One region of the Shewanella sp. H8 genome, then DNA from elsewhere that is predicted to be linked to it. Evidence: predicted binding sites of a transcription regulator. Region 1 holds the regulator's gene; the other holds the start of a gene.
What was found. The regulator FliA, encoded in region 1, starts transcription of late flagellar genes. The targets are predictions, from matches to a motif close to CTAAAGNTNNNNNNNNNNNNGCCGATA.
Positions count from the first base shown of each region.

Region 2: the regulator FliA is predicted to act here: its motif matches at 3,204-3,230, upstream of ABIS04_RS02820 (cytoplasmic protein).

Region 1 covers NZ_CP157213.1:2,996,697-3,005,048, reverse strand. Annotated here, with positions in the region: gene flhF (flagellar biosynthesis protein FlhF) at 1-1,014, shown strand, start outside; gene ABIS04_RS12980 (MinD/ParA family protein) at 1,019-1,903, shown strand; gene ABIS04_RS12975 (RNA polymerase sigma factor FliA) at 1,896-2,615, shown strand; gene cheY (chemotaxis response regulator CheY) at 2,660-3,043, shown strand; gene ABIS04_RS12965 (protein phosphatase CheZ) at 3,057-3,794, shown strand; gene ABIS04_RS12960 (chemotaxis protein CheA) at 3,810-6,005, shown strand; gene ABIS04_RS12955 (chemotaxis response regulator protein-glutamate methylesterase) at 6,036-7,229, shown strand; gene ABIS04_RS12950 (membrane anchored protein in chemotaxis locus) at 7,222-7,686, shown strand; gene ABIS04_RS12945 (ParA family protein) at 7,732-8,352, shown strand, end outside.
Region 2 covers NZ_CP157213.1:656,846-665,197, forward strand. Annotated here, with positions in the region: yybP-ykoY riboswitch at 1-89, shown strand, start outside; gene ABIS04_RS02805 (TMEM165/GDT1 family protein) at 173-727, shown strand; gene mdtD (multidrug transporter subunit MdtD) at 738-2,165, shown strand; gene ABIS04_RS02815 (STAS/SEC14 domain-containing protein) at 2,479-2,859, shown strand; gene ABIS04_RS02820 (cytoplasmic protein) at 2,975-3,169, opposite strand; gene ABIS04_RS02825 (MarR family winged helix-turn-helix transcriptional regulator) at 3,326-3,817, shown strand; gene chrA (chromate efflux transporter) at 4,145-5,296, shown strand; gene ABIS04_RS02835 (methyl-accepting chemotaxis protein) at 5,441-7,105, shown strand; one part of gene prfB (peptide chain release factor 2) at 7,310-7,384, shown strand; one part of gene prfB (peptide chain release factor 2) at 7,386-8,352, shown strand, end outside.

The DNA of each region.
Region 1 (8,352 bases):
GAAGGCGCAAAGCCAGCTAAATCAGCTGCAACTTTTCAACCACAAACCACCGCGGAACATTCTAAAAGAACCAATAAAAATCAATCTGCTGATATGGAAGAGTTGCGCGAAGAGATGGCTTCATTACGAAGCCTTTTGACCCATCAAGTATCCTCATTAATGAAGGATCAAAAAAAGCGCACCGACCCGGTTGGTGCCATGCTTGAAAGCAAATTGATTGCAGCTGAGTTTTCTCCAGCAGTAGCTGCTAAACTAGCAGGATTAAGTCAACATTACTCTCCAGCAGATTTAGTGAGAGCGTTACCACAAAGTTTAGCTAATCTACTTGATAATCAAGGTGATGATATTGTCAAACGTGGTGGTGTTGTGGCATTTGTTGGACCTACTGGTGTCGGTAAAACAACATCTTTAGCTAAAATAGCAGCAAGATTTGCTGCCCATCATGGCCCAGAACAAGTTGCATTAATTACCACAGACCATTATCGAATTGGTGCCTATGACCAATTAGCGACTTATGGGAAAATTATGGGCTGCCCAGTTAAGCAAGCAAATGATTTAACTGAGTTGGAACAAATTCTTTATCAGTTTAGAAATCGTAAATTAGTGTTAATTGATACAGCAGGTATGGGACAACGTGACATGCGTCTGTATCAACAACTTGATAATTTGACTGCAAACAGTAGGATCCCTATTCGGAGTTACTTAGTATTATCTGCGACAGGTCAACGTCGTGTATTACAAGATGCTGTAGAGCACTTTAAGCGGATTCCATTATCTGGTGCTATTTTGACTAAATTAGACGAATCGATATCAATTGCAGGTGCATTGAGCGTATTGATTCAAAATGAGTTACCATTGAGTTATGTTACAAACGGTCAACGTGTTCCTGAAGACATGAAAGTGGCTGATACATTAGAATTAGCGAAGCAAGCATTAGCAGCATTAAACGAAAAAGAACAACAGACGTCACAAGACCCAGTGTGGTCTAATGACACAGCCTATGCATTTGAGTGAAAATATGACTCGGGATCAAGCAAGTGGTTTACGTATGATGAATCAACCAAATAACGATAAAGTAAAAGTAATTGCCGTATCCGGTGGTAAAGGCGGAGTGGGCAAAACCAGTGTGTCAATTAATACCGCGGTAGCGTTAGCTGAAAAGGGCAAACGTGTATTAGTTCTTGATGCCGATTTAGGTTTAGCCAATGTCGATGTCATGCTTGGGATACGTGCGGAGAAAAATTTATCTCATGTTTTGTCCGGTGATGCCGAATTAGATGACATCATTGTACGCGGGCCTAAAGGTATTGGCATTGTTCCTGCAACGTCAGGTTCTCAAGCGATGGTTGAGTTAACACAAGCACAACATGCTGGGTTAATCCGAGCATTTAGTGAAATGCGTACTCAGTTCGATATTTTAATTGTGGATACTGCGGCAGGCATATCAGATATGGTGCTGAGTTTTTCTCGTGCATCACAAGATGTATTAATTGTAGTATGTGATGAACCTACGTCAATTACTGATGCCTATGCATTGATTAAAATTTTAAGTCGTGAACATGGTGTGTTCCACTTCAAAATTGTAGCAAATATGGTGCGTAGTTTACGAGAAGGTATGGAATTATTTGCTAAACTAAGTAAAGTAACGGATAGATTCTTAGATGTTGCTTTAGAATTAGTGGCAACTGTTCCATTTGATGAAAATTTACGAAAATCTGTTCGTAAGCAAAAGTTAGTTGTTGAAGCGTATCCTAAATCACCTTCAGCTATTGCTTACCAAGGATTAGCCAATAAAATTATGACTTGGCCTGTACCACAACAGCCAGGTGGTCATCTAGAGTTCTTTGTTGAACGTCTTGTACAACGTAAACCGATACAAGAAGAAGGAACAACGAGTGAATAAAGCCGCTGCGTATACTCAGTTCGATAACAAAACGTCTATTGTTGAACAGTATGCACCGCTGGTAAAAAGAATTGCCCATCATATGCTGGCAAGATTACCAGCATCGGTGCAACTTGATGATTTATTACAAGCTGGGATGATGGGGTTACTTGAAGCCTCATCTAAATTTGATAACAGTAAAGGTGCTAAATTTGAAACCTTTGCGGGAATCAGAATTCGTGGCGCAATGATAGATGAAATTCGCCGTGGTGACTGGGTTCCACGTTCAGTTCACCGTAATAATCGTCGTGTTGCCCAGGTTATTGACGAATTAGGACAACAGTTTGGACGTGATGCTAATGACACTGAAATTGCTGAAAAACTTGATATGTCGCTCGATGAGTACCATCATATCTTAAATGATGTTTCTGTTGGTAAAATCATAGGCATAGAAGATCTTGGTGTTTCGCAAGATGTGTTAGTCACTGACAACGAACCGTCTGATAAAACCTTTGACTCACTTGCTGAAGTTCAATTCCAATCTGCGCTGGTTGCAGCAATTAAAACATTACCAGAAAGAGATGCCTTAGTGTTGTCGTTATATTATGACGAAGCATTAAATTTAAAAGAAATTGGTTCAATCCTTGAGGTTAGCGAATCGCGAGTAAGCCAGATATTAAGTCAGGCCATGCTCAGATTAAAAGCAAAACTTAAGCATTGGACACAAGAATAATAACTTATTTAGAGCAAACGAGTATCAGCTCACCGGAGGAAACCTTGGACAAGAATATGAAGATTCTCATTGTTGACGATTTTTCAACAATGAGGCGTATCATTAAGAACTTGTTGCGAGATTTGGGATTTAATAATACCCAAGAAGCAGATGATGGCTCAACAGCCCTACCTATGTTGCAAAAAGGTGATTTTGATTTTGTGGTAACAGACTGGAATATGCCGGGAATGCAAGGTATCGATTTGCTTAGAGCGATTCGTGCTGATGATTCTTTAAAGCATTTACCTGTATTAATGGTAACCGCAGAGGCTAAACGTGAACAGATTATTGCAGCTGCGCAAGCCGGTGTTAATGGTTATGTGGTTAAACCTTTCACCGCGGCGACGTTAAAAGAAAAGTTAGATAAAATCTTTGAACGACTCGCATAAGAAAGGATAAGTCATGCAGGCATCAATATCGGGGTTAATCACTCTCGAACAAGCCCAAGGACTTGTTGAACTGCTTACTTCTGGTAAGCAAGACGAAGCCGATGATGTAATCAGGGAGCTTGCAATGCCATTGCAAAGTGAGCTTTTTGAAGAAGTCGGTAAGTTAACTCGACAACTCCATAGTGCACTAAAAGATTTTCAATTGGATAACCGTATATCTGAATTAGCCAATACCGAAATACCGGATGCTAAAGAAAGATTGAATTATGTTATCGATATGACAGAACAAGCTGCAAATAAAACGATGGATGCAGTTGAAGAATGTTTACCTTTGGCCGATACCATTATTAGTAACATACAATCAGTGACTCCCATGTGGGATAAATTGATGCGTTGTGATATCGAATTGGGTGAGTTTAAATCACTTTGTCATGATGTTCAGCAGTTTATGTCCCATAGTGAGCACGATTCTAATCGTCTTCGTGAGTTATTAAATCAAATTTTGATGGCACAAGACTTCCAAGACTTAACGGGTCAGATGATCCGTAGAGTGATAGATTTGGTTCGTGAAGTAGAAAGTAATTTGGTCTCAATGCTAACGGTATTTGGTGATCATATTACCGAATCATCGCCAACTATAAACGATAATAAGATAGAAGCAGAAGGTCCCATCATGCATGCTGAATTGCGCGAAGATGTAGTGACTGGTCAGGATGAAGTAGACGATCTTCTATCAAGTCTGGGTTTCTAATTAGGAGTCAATTTAATGTCCTTTGATGTTGATGAAGAGATACTCCAGGACTTTTTAATTGAAGCTGGCGAGATTTTAGAGCTTCTACAAGAGCAACTTGTTGCTCTTGAAAATAATCCTGATGACAGTGATTTACTTAATGCTATTTTCCGTGGATTCCACACTGTTAAGGGTGGCGCAGGCTTTTTAAGCCTAAAACCCATGGTTGATGTGTGTCACGAAGCTGAAAATACGTTCGATTTATTACGCACGGGCAAACGTGGTGTAAATGCAGAGTTAATGGATATTATTTTGCAAGCGGTCGACGCTATTAATACCATGTTTGCTCAAACTCAGCAGGGGCAAGAACAAGATTCTGCAGATTCCGAGCTACTCGCCAAACTCAAATTATTAAGCTCAGGCGCACCTTTACCTTCAGAAATGACAGTTGAAGAACTTGAGCCTATTGAGAATATTGTAGAATCCAGCGAACCTGAACACATCGAAGATATTACTTCTTCATCAGGGGGAGTGTCTGGTTCCGGCAGTATTGATGACATTGATGAGTCCGAATTTGAGGCATTACTTGATGCTTTACATGGTACTGGGAAAAGTCCGGTATCATCTAAAGCGGCTGATGTTAAAAAAGATAATGTAAAGCCAGCGGCGGCAAGTAATAGCGACGAAATTACGGATGACGAGTTTGAAGCATTACTAGATGAATTACACGGTTCTGGTTCACTCACACAGAAATCTGATCCACTTGTTCCAGCTAAGCCACCCGCAAGTACTCCTGTTGTTGAACCTCTTGTTGATTCAGATGAAATTACTGATGATGAGTTTGAACGTCTTTTAGATGAGTTGCATGGTAAAGCGAGTGCCCCAGCAGTAGCTAAAACGCAAGCCGCATCTGTCACTGCTGCTAAAACAGAAACTAAAAAATCTGTAGTGGCACCTGTCGTCAAGCCTGCTGCTGCAACGCCACCGGCAGTCACGCCAAAGGTTGAGCCAGTTAAAGATAAGGCTCCTGCGAAAGCGCCTTCTGTTCCACAAGGCGAAACAACGGTTCGTGTAGATACTGCTCGTTTAGATGAAATCATGAATATGGTTGGTGAGTTAGTATTAGTACGTAATCGATTGGTTAGTTTAGGCATTAATCGTGAAGACGAGGAAATGTCAAAGGCCCTTGCAAATCTTGATTTAGTTACCGCTGATTTACAAGGCGCGGTGATGAAGACTCGTATGCAACCAATCAAGAAAGTATTTGGTCGATTCCCTCGTGTGGTTCGTGATCTAGCGCGAACGTTAAATAAAGAAATCGATTTAATTATGATTGGTGAGGACACTGATCTTGATAAGAATTTAGTCGAGGCGTTAGCCGATCCTTTAGTCCATTTAGTGCGTAACTCAGTCGATCATGGTATCGAAATGCCGATTACGCGTGAAGCAAGTGGCAAATCTCGGACAGGTACTATTACTTTGTCTGCTAGCCAAGAAGGTGACCATATTCTGCTTAAAATTGAGGATGATGGTGCAGGGATGGACCCTGAGAAACTAAAACAAATTGCAATCAGTCGTGGTGTGTTAGATGAAGATGCCGCCTCGAGAATGACTGATAACGAAGCTTATAACCTTATTTTTGCCCCTGGCTTTTCAACAAAGGTTGAAATTTCAGATATTTCAGGCCGCGGAGTGGGTATGGATGTGGTGAAAACCCGCATTAACCAACTCAACGGTACTGTTTATATTGATTCGATGAAAGGCAAGGGTACGGTACTTGAAATTAAAGTGCCATTGACCTTAGCTATTATGCCGACATTAATGGTTGATGTTTCTAATCAAGTATTTGCACTACCATTATCGAGTGTGAATGAAATCTTTAATTTGGATTTAAAAAATACCAATATTGTTGATGGCCAACTGACGGTTATTTTCCGTAATAAGGCTGTACCACTATTTTATTTAGAGCATTGGCTGCACAGTAAAAAGTCGACGTTTAAACACGGTGACAAAAAACGAGGCCATGTTGTGATTGTTCAGCTCGGTACTATGCAAATTGGTTTTGTTGTTGATGCGTTGATTGGCCAAGAAGAAGTGGTCATTAAACCGCTTGGTAGTATGTTACAAGGTACACCAGGAATGGCTGGCGCGACAATAACATCTGATGGTGGTATTGCACTTATTTTAGATGTCCCTGGGTTACTAAAACATTATGCAAAGAGCAGAAAATAACAACAAAAGTTCCATTATTTAAGGACTTAAATGGCCATAAAAGTACTAGTTGTAGATGATTCTAGTTTTTTTCGACGTCGAGTCAGTGAGATTGTTAATCAAGATCCTGATCTCGAGGTCATTGCCGTTGCTGTTAATGGCAAAGAAGCTGTTGATATGGCTGCAAAGTTAAAGCCTCAAGTCATTACGATGGATATTGAAATGCCTGTGATGGACGGTATCACTGCTGTCCGTGAAATCATGGCTAATAATCCTACTCCAATTTTAATGTTTTCATCATTAACGCATGATGGCGCAAAAGCCACTCTAGATGCGTTAGAAGCCGGTGCATTAGATTTTTTGCCTAAGCGTTTTGAAGATATTGCCACTAATAAAGATGATGCAATATTTTTATTACAGCAACGAATTAAAGCATTAGGGCGACGTAGAATGTATCGTCCTAGTGCGTTAACGTCTACTTCTGTAAATGCACCTGAACCTCGTAGATCAACTATTGTAGATCAAGAAGCAAAACCGTCATCTCGTCCTCTAAGCGGTCGTTTGAATTCAACGACGGCAACTCGTTCAAGTTTAGCTACTCCAGCTCCGGAACGTCATGCTGCTCAGCAATCCACCTCTTCAGTATCATCTATTCGAGCCAGTGGTAAGCAATATAAAGTTTTATTGATTGGAACATCAACAGGCGGTCCAGTTGCGTTACAAAAAGTGTTAACCGCATTTCCAGCCAATTATCCTCATCCGATTGTGTTGATACAACACATGCCGGCAGCATTTACGCCTGCATTTGCTGCACGGTTAAATACTTTGTGTAGAATCGAAGTCAAAGAAGCTGAAAATGGTGATGTAATACGTCCTGGTTGTGCCTATTTAGCGCCTGGCGGAATGCAACTGATGATTGATCGAAATGGTATGAGCGGAAGGTTAAAAGTGATTCCAGGAACCCCTGAAATGAATTATAAACCATCTGTAGATATTACTTTTGCGTCAGCATCTAAAGCTTTTGGCGGTGATGTTTTAGCCGTTATATTAACGGGTATGGGAGCTGATGGTAGAGAAGGGGCTAGAATGTTAAAGTCTGCTGGTGCTACTATTTGGGCACAAGATGAAGCGAGTTGTGTGGTATATGGAATGCCGCAAGCTGTAGCTTCTGCGGGGATATCCACTCACTCTATTGCGCTAGAACATATGGCTGAAGCCATTTTAAAAGAGTCTAGTCGTGGCTAAGTCTGAATACTCTTTACAGACTAAGCTTATGCTGGGACTGTTTTTATCCTTTATTGTTATATTAGTATTAGCGGGTTTATATATTAATGCTCATCGTAAAGTCACATTATTAGAGCAAGATGTTTTACGTTTAACGGCTTCTCAAGTATTGTTGATGGTACCTGAAGACCAAGCGGCTAATATTGCTCATTGGTTGACTCAACACCCTGAACAGACACAAGCAATGATATCGTCTGCAAGAAAAGATCAAACACAAAGCGTGTTATTGGGACCTGGAGCTTTAGATAGTGAATCGCTAACTGAAGTTGATAACACTAAGAATGATACTGATGCTTCGGCTGAGTTGAAAAGGCAAGACGTTATAGTATCGGAGAATGCTCAAGGGGTTAAAGTGATCCGCTTATCTAACGGTGGTATTCGTGTAACAACTCGTGATGATAAGCAAGATAAACAGTAGTCATTATTCGATAACAGCATCATTATGATAAGTTGAGAGGCTTTTTTGAAAGTATGGACGGTAGCTAACCAAAAAGGTGGCGTAGGTAAAACCACCACAGTAGCCAGTTTAGCCGGGTCATTGGTTAAGCGTGGTCAACGTGTGTTGATGATTGACACCGATCCTCACGCCTCTCTTGGCTATTATTTGGGTATAGATTCTGACGAAGTGCCTAGTTCACTTTATAATGTATTTTTGCAGCATCAGTCGTTGACCAAAGAGTACATTTTACAAAATGTTATTCCAACTCAAATTGAAGGTTTGGACATTATTCCGGCAAATATGGCGTTAGCGACATTAGACCGATCATTAGGCCATCAAGAAGGAATGGGCTTAGTGCTACGAAATCTATTAGCATTGGTTGAAGATCAGTATGATGTGGCTATTATCGATTGCCCACCCGTTTTAGGGGTGCTAATGGTTAATGCATTAGCGGCAAGTAATCATATTATTATTCCTGTTCAAACTGAGTTTTTGGCCATAAAAGGACTTGAGCGTATGGTAAAAACCATGGAAATCATGGGACGCTCTAAAACAACTCGTTATAGCTATACTGTTTTACCCACTATGTATGACAAACGTACAAAAGCCTCCCCAATAGCACTGCAATTTTTACAGGATCAATAT
Region 2 (8,352 bases), 2.2 Mb from region 1:
TCGACAAGATGTGATTAGGAGTAAGTGTCAACATACTTGGCCAAATGCCATGGTACTTACAGCAAATCATTGATACTAATTGATTTGCCATGCAAGACCTAAGCACAGTAACTGCATTAAGGGGTATGTGGTGGTTTGTGCTTAGTTGTCATTTACCCCTAGGAATATCACATTGGAAGCTTTACTCGCCTCAACTCTTACTGTTGCCATCGCTGAAATTGGCGACAAAACTCAATTATTAGCATTATTACTAGCGGTCAGATTTCACAATAAAACCGCTATTATCTCAGGTATTTTACTCGCTACATTATTAAATCATTTTCTTGCGGCATGGTTAGGTCAGTGGGCAATTGCCTGGATTGACCCACAATTGGCAACCTATTTGGTGGCGGGTTCATTTTTTGCTATTGCGTTATGGGTCCTTATACCCGATAAAATGGATGATGATGATAATCGCTTCTATAAACTCGGTGCTTTTGTTGCAACGTTTATATTGTTTTTTATTGCTGAAATGGGTGATAAAACTCAAATTGCGACGGTAGTCTTAGCGGCAAAATATCAAGCACTGACATGGGTTGTCATTGGCACTACATTAGGTATGCTGATTGCCAATGTCCCAGTTGTATTGGCTGGAAGTTTTAGTGCAAATAAATTACCCATGAAGCTTATTCATCGAACCTGTGCTGTGATTTTTATACTACTCGGTGTGGCAACGCTGATGTGGTAAAGGAGGTTTAATGCCCGATAGTCGAGTTCTTGATAGTGATGCCGCCCGAGGATTGCCTTGGGTTGTCGCGATTGCTTTTTTTATGCAGTCACTTGATGGAACGATTCTGAACACCGCGTTACCAGCGATGGCCAACGATTTAAGCGAAGATCCTTTGCGTATGCAAGGCGTCATTATCGCTTACATGTTAACGGTTGCTTTGTTAATCCCTGCTTCAGGCTGGATTGCTGATCGCTTTGGCACCAAAAAAATCTTCTTTGGTGCGATTTTATTGTTCAGTTTAGGATCTCTGCTTTGTGCATTGTCCAATTCATTAGACATGCTGATTGGCGCTCGGGTTGTGCAAGGGTTAGGTGGTGCTTTGATGTTGCCTGTTGGAAGACTGGTGGTGCTGCGGGCATATCCACGCTCGGAATTAGTACGGATCATGGGATTTATTACCATTCCCGGTTTACTGGGTCCTTTGCTCGGCCCTACTCTGGGCGGTTGGATGGTGCAATACCTGACATGGCATTGGATCTTTTTGATCAATCTCCCTGTCGGCGTGGTCGGTTGCTATGCCGTGTGGAAGTTTATTCCCGATTTACGCGGCAAAGAAAAATCGCGTTTTGATAGTCTAGGTTTTTTGTTATTTGGCAGTGCAATGTTGTTGATTACCATTGCCATGGAAGGGTTAGGGGAACTGGACCTGCCGCACTTACGGGTGATGTTGTTGTTATTTGGCGGCATGGCGTGTTTGATAGCATATTGGCTACGAGCCGGTCGAATAAATAATCCGTTATTTGCGCCTTCATTATTTAAGACAAGAACATTTTCTATCGGTATTTTTGGTAATCTTTTTGCGCGCTTGGGCAGTGGCGCATTGCCATTCCTAGTGCCTTTATTATTGCAAGTTGCGCTAGGTTATTCACCTTCTCAAGCTGGGATGAGCATGTTGCCATTAGCCGCAGCAGCGATGATCGCTAAGTCGCTGGCTCGACCTATTATCGAATGGTTTGGTTATCGCTTGGTGCTAACGATTAATACTTTGGCGCTGGGATTGATGCTTGCAAGTATGGGGCTGGTAGGTGAACAAACGCCATACTGGTTGTTGTTGTGCATGTTGGCGATTCTTGGTGCAATTAACTCATTACAGTTTACGGCAATGAATGCCGTGACGCTTATTGATTTAGACGATGTGAATGCCAGTAGCGGCAATAGCCTGTTGTCTGTGGTGGGACAGTTATCATTAAGTCTCGGTGTTGCGTGTGCTGGTGCTCTGCTAGGCGGTTTCAGTGCAGAAGTTGGCAGTGATGATATGACGACCGTTCTGCAAGCTTTTCAACTGACTTTTGTCACTGTTGGCATTATGGCGATGTTAGCCGCGGCCATTTTTTCACAACTGTCTAAAGATGTTGGCCGAAGGGTTAAGGATTCAGAAGATAACATTGCACTTTAGGGTACATAGTTACATGATACTGTTCGCAGATGTCCTGATGTTTGTTGAGCCAATCCACGTACATAATCCGATGCTATTAGCCTTGGTTATTTAACGATAGCGGCAACATCGGTTTTTATATTCTTAGTTTTCGCGCTAAACTCTTATATGCGTAAAGCATTAAACAATCAATCTCAGGTAAAGCGTCACAACTCACACCATTTTTGTGCAGTCCTCCACACATTTTCTCCCGTAAACGCTTAAAATATCTACATGACCGTTTCTAATTTTCCCCTACATTTGATTATGTAAAATATAATAGTGGAGTCACGTTATGGATATTAAGAGACATGGTTTATCAATAGGCATAAACCGAATTGAAAATGTGTTTTTTGTTACATTGAAAGCCGTTGGCACATTAACCCACGAAGATTATCTTGTCATTACGCCCATGTTAGAAGGAGCACTGAACCAAATAGCACAACCTAAAGTGAGTTTGTTCTTTGATGCCACAGAATTAGATGGCTGGGATTTACATGCCGCTTGGGATGATTTGAAGCTTGGATTAAAACATAAATCTGAGTTTGAAAGAGTGGCTATTTGGGGGCGTAAAAACTGGCTTGAGTGGTCGGCTAAAATAGGTAGCTGGTTTATTTCGGGTGAAATTAAATATTTTGAAGACCAAGATGAAGCCTTAAAATGGCTTCGTTATTAATCAGATGTTCATTATAAGCGGGTGTGTATCTGTTGATGTATTGTATGATGAATAGATTTTATCCTAGGATACGATAGTTATTATTGGCTAGGGTTTTGATCACGGTATAAAGCATTTATGCCGTGGTATTGATATTATGGCCGCTGTTGTCAATAGGTTGCGGCACAGGTAATTGTGCTGCTTCCATTAGTTGCAAAGCCATTTCCCCTTCAATTTCTTGCTGATTTTTAGAGATAACAGCAACCATTAAACTATTTCCTGAATCAATCGTTGTAGGCATTGAAGACGGTGAATTAATACTAATGGACATAGTTAACCTTAATATAAATTGAATAGTAATGTTATATCGGTCGGGCATCGAAAAGCTTGATGCATTATTAACAAATGGCTTATTGCATTTTTGATTATAAGTTGTGCACAACCAATGTTATCATTAATCAATATTATTGGTTAGTGGAGTAAAGTCATGTCTAGTAAAGCGTTTACTGAATCTCAGTTACCTGCGGCACAAAATCCGCTAGCACTTGAAAACCAGGTGTGTTTTTCATTGTACAGTGCCGCTAATGCGATGATCCGCGCATATCGACCATTGTTAGATGAGCTGTCGCTGACTTACCCACAATATCTAGTGATGATGGTGCTTTGGAAAGAGCCAGGCATAAGTGTTAAAACCTTAGGGGATAAATTACATTTAGATTCTGGCACGTTAACCCCATTACTAAAACGTTTAGAGAATAAAGCGTTAGTCACCCGTGGACGCAGTGAGTTGGATGAACGTGTGCGTGTGTTACATGTCACGGTGCAAGGCCAACAGTTATATCAGCAAGCCTTAACTATTCCAGAGCAAATGCGTTGTAAAGTGGGTGGTAGTATTGAAGACTTACAACAACTAAAGCAACTGTGTGATCAAGCTTTTACTGCACTTAATTCTGGAGAGGCGAGTAGTTGTGAAATGTGATTATATTGAGCGACGATGGTCTCATGCTGTAATACTCAACTACCTTAGCTTGAATCAGTAAGTCTAAAGTAACAACCGTTAACCTATTTTATTGCTACTTACCTATTAGCAATGGTTAGCGCCAGTATTAAGCGAGCACTGCATTTTACACCAGCCCAAATGGTCGTTCACCAAGCTAATTTATGCTTGTTCCCTCCCTCTCAGGATGACAAATAGCTTATGTGATTGTTCGCTATTTCCTAAAGACATGCTCTAAAGATATGCAATCATAAAAGTGTCATCTTAATGTCATAGTATTGTTTATCAACATAAAAAGGTATCAGAACTATGTGGCAAATATTCAGTCGTTTTTTAGCGCTAGGGTTAATTAGTTTTGGCGGCCCTGCGGCACATATTGGTTACTTTAGAAAAGCATTTGTTGATGAATTGCAATGGCTAGACAGTAAACAATATTCCAGTTTTGTCGCTTTAAGCCAGTTTATGCCTGGCCCGGGCTCAAGTCAGGTTGGTTTTGCCATTGGCTATCATCGTGGTGGTTTATTGGGTGGGTTAGCGGCCTTTTTAGGGTTTACTTTACCGTCTTTTTTACTGATGTTTTTATTTGCGGTGACTAGTGCCCAATGGTTAGATTTAACAGCCGTTGAGGGCGCTATTCACGGTCTCAAACTACTGGCTGTTGTGGTTGTCGCCGATGCGACCTTGTCAATGTTTGGTCAGTTTTGCCAGCGTAAAACAACCAAAGCATTAATGGCTGCCACCGCTGTTGCAACTTTATTAATGCCTTCATTATTAATGCAAATAGTAGTGTTGCTAGTGGCTGGCGTTGTTGGGGTTGTGTTGATGACTCGAGGCGAGAGTATCACGCCAGACACACCAAAAATAGAACTCAATTATGCCTGGTTAACATTATTTATTATTGGATTAGCTACATCGTTTTATTTCATTAATCAACCCGATAGCCTGGGGCAGATTTTTGCAAAATTTTATCAAGTGGGTAGTTTAGTATTTGGTGGCGGTCATGTGGTACTGCCATTGCTAGAAACCAGTGTGGGTGACTATATGACCCCAGACCGTTTCCTAACCGGATACGCTTTGGCGCAAGCCATACCTGGACCTATGTTTACGTTAGCCACTTTTTTAGGCGCTGACTTATGGTTGGAATCACCCATATTAGGTGCGCTAGTGGCAACATTGGCTATTTTTCTCCCCGGTTTTTTACTGATGCTAGTAGGCCTAAAAAGTTGGCATTCAATCAGTCAACATCCTGCAATAGCCGGAGCCTTGGCAGGTGTGAACGCAGCTGTTGTCGGACTATTGCTTACGGCACTTTACCAACCGGTGTTTACCAGTGCGGTGGTCAAACCGATAGACATGGCTATGGTTGTTATTGGTTTTAGTATATTAAAAATATTCAAACCAAGCCTTGTTTGGGTAGTGATAGGATTTGCGATCGTAGGAAGTGGTTTAACAATAGTGTAATACAGCTCATATATTGATTTTTTGAGACACCTTTCACTTTTTTTCATCAAAGTATTGCAAAAAATGTAACGTTTTATAATAGGTAGGCGATAATATAATAGACGATGATATCACCAACCATTTATCTATTTAAGGCTAATCACTATGCTGGGATCTTCACTGCGTAATAAGCTACTCGGACTATCATTAATTCCGCTGTTATTAATTCTTACTGTGTTGTTGAGTATTTTTTATGTGAATGAAAGCGCATCTTTAACTAAAGATATTGAAAACTTTCGCAGTGAATTAATTTCAGAGCGTGAAAATCAACTTAAAGAAACTGTTCAGGTTGCCCAAGGCGTTGTTGAATATCAAATGGCTTTAGGTGATGAGGGTGATGTCAATAATGCCTTAAGAGACTTACGCTTTGGTACTGCTGGGTATTTTTATATTTATGATGATACTGGCCTAAATATATTTCATGCCACCATGCCTGAACTTGAAGGCCAAAATAAAATTGACATGGCCGATTCCAATGGTACTAAAATTATTGTTGGATTGTTAGATGCGGCTAAAGCGGGCACAGGTAATTTCTCGTATTATTATAAAAAACCAGGAAGCGACCAACTTATTAAAAAACTGGGTTTTGCAGTAATGATACCGAACACTAACTGGATGTTAGGTTCGGGCGCTTATATTGATGACATTGAAGAGTCTATTGCTGCTTACGAAGTTTATAAAACTGAAGAGATGAACCAGAAAGCATTTTTATTTTTATTAATTGCTTTAGGGCTTGCTGGTGTGACGGCCTTTGCCGTGGTGTTGATGGCGCATAAAATGGTGGTGCCAATTAAAAATATGGCGACTTCACTTAATGATATTGCTAAAGGTGAAGGGGATTTAACCAAGCGTTTAGATGTTGCCAGTGAAGATGAGATTGGCCAATTAGGCAGTGCATTTAATCTGTTTGTCGATAAATTACAACATATTATTGGTGATGTGGCTGGCGCAACAGACAGAGTTAAACATGCCGCTCAAAGTATCAGTGGTCAAACAATGTCGATGTCCGAGCAACTCAATCATCATAATAATGAAGTTGATCAAATTGTCACTGCAATCACAGAAATGTCTGCGACAGCCAATGATGTGGCCCACAACACGAATATGGTAGCAGAAGCCACCCATGCGGCCTCAGACAACGTCGCGAAAGCACAAAATTGTGTCGATACCTCATTAACTGAAGTGTCTCACTTAATGGAGCAAATCGACAATGCAGCCGCAGATGTTAAGTCATTAAGTGAGCAATCTACAAAAATTAATACCGTACTTGGTGTGATAGGTGGCATTGCTGAACAAACCAACTTATTGGCGCTTAACGCAGCGATTGAAGCTGCACGAGCGGGCGAACAAGGCCGAGGGTTTGCAGTAGTTGCCGATGAAGTAAGAAACTTGGCCAGTCGCACTCAAACCAGTACGGTTGAAATTAACGAAATGCTGGCCGAATTGCATAAGCTCGTGACTAAGGCTGTACAAACCATGGCCGAAAGCCAAACCAGTTGTTTAAGTTCGGTTGAGTCCTCAAGGGCGATTTCTGAGAGTTTAGGTGCTGTAACCTCATCAGTAACCAGTATTAATGACATGAGTACTCAAATTGCTACCGCAGCAACAGAGCAAAGCTCAGTAACTGAAGAAATTAATCGTAATATTAATTCAGTACAAGAAATTGTGAATATGTTATTAACAGCTAGCCAAGATGCTTCTGGTATGAGTAAAACGGTGGCGAATGAAGGTCAGACGCTGTCTGAGCTGGTTGGGCAGTTTAAAATTTAAAATTGATTTCCGTTGTAAGTGCTGCATAAAAAATGAACCCGCTGAGGGTTCATTTTTTATGTTTTATCCGCAATCGAGATAAGTGCAATATCCTTGAGCATTAGTTTGTTAATAATCGCTCTTCTGGTCTAGGTTTAGTACCTGTCATGGGGTAAAATACGCCGTTGCACCTTTTGTTAACTGCTAAATATAAGTTGAATATTCATGTTTGAAGTTAATCCAGTAAAATTCAAAATCAAAGAGCTCGCTGAACGTACTGAGTTACTTCGGGGGTATCTTTGACTACGCTGCCAAAAGTGAGCGTCTCGAAGAAGTCAATCGAGAGCTAGAAAGCCCTGAAGTGTGGAATGAGCCTGAACGTGCTCAAGCCTTGGGTAAAGAGCGCGCCGCATTAGAAGCCGTTGTTAAAACTATTGATGATATGGACACGGGTCTTGAAGACATCGAAGGATTGCTAGAACTGGCAATCGAAGAGGATGACGAAGAAACGTTTAATGATGCCGCTACAGAGCTTGAAAGCTTAGACTCTCGTTTGGCCGATTTAGAATTCCGTCGCATGTTTTCTGGTAAAAGTGACGCTTCAAACTGTTATCTTGATATTCAATCTGGTTCAGGCGGCACCGAAGCACAAGATTGGGCCAATATGGTTCTGCGGATGTATTTACGCTGGGGTGACGCACATGGTTATAGCCCAGAGTTAATGGAAGTGACCGATGGTGATGTAGCCGGCATTAAAGGCGCTACGATTAAGTTTACTGGCGAATATGCTTTTGGTTGGATGCGAACTGAGACTGGAGTGCATCGCTTAGTTCGTAAATCGCCATTTGATTCATCAGGTAAACGTCATACTTCTTTTTGTTCGGTTTTCGTTTACCCAGAAATTGATGACGATATTGAAATTGATATTAATCCATCGGATTTACGTATCGACACTTACCGTGCATCAGGCGCGGGTGGTCAGCACGTCAACAAAACAGATTCTGCGATACGTATTACGCATTTACCGACTAATACAGTGGTGCAATGTCAAAACGATCGCTCGCAACACAAAAACCGTGACTCTGCTTTTAAGCAATTAAAAGCCAAGTTATACGAGTTAGAAATGCATAAGCAAAATGCCGACAAGCAAGCCGCTGAAGATGCAAAATCAGACATCGGTTGGGGCAGTCAAATTCGTTCATACGTATTAGACGACGCCCGTATCAAAGATTTACGTACAGGGGTTGAGAACCGTAACACTCAAACTG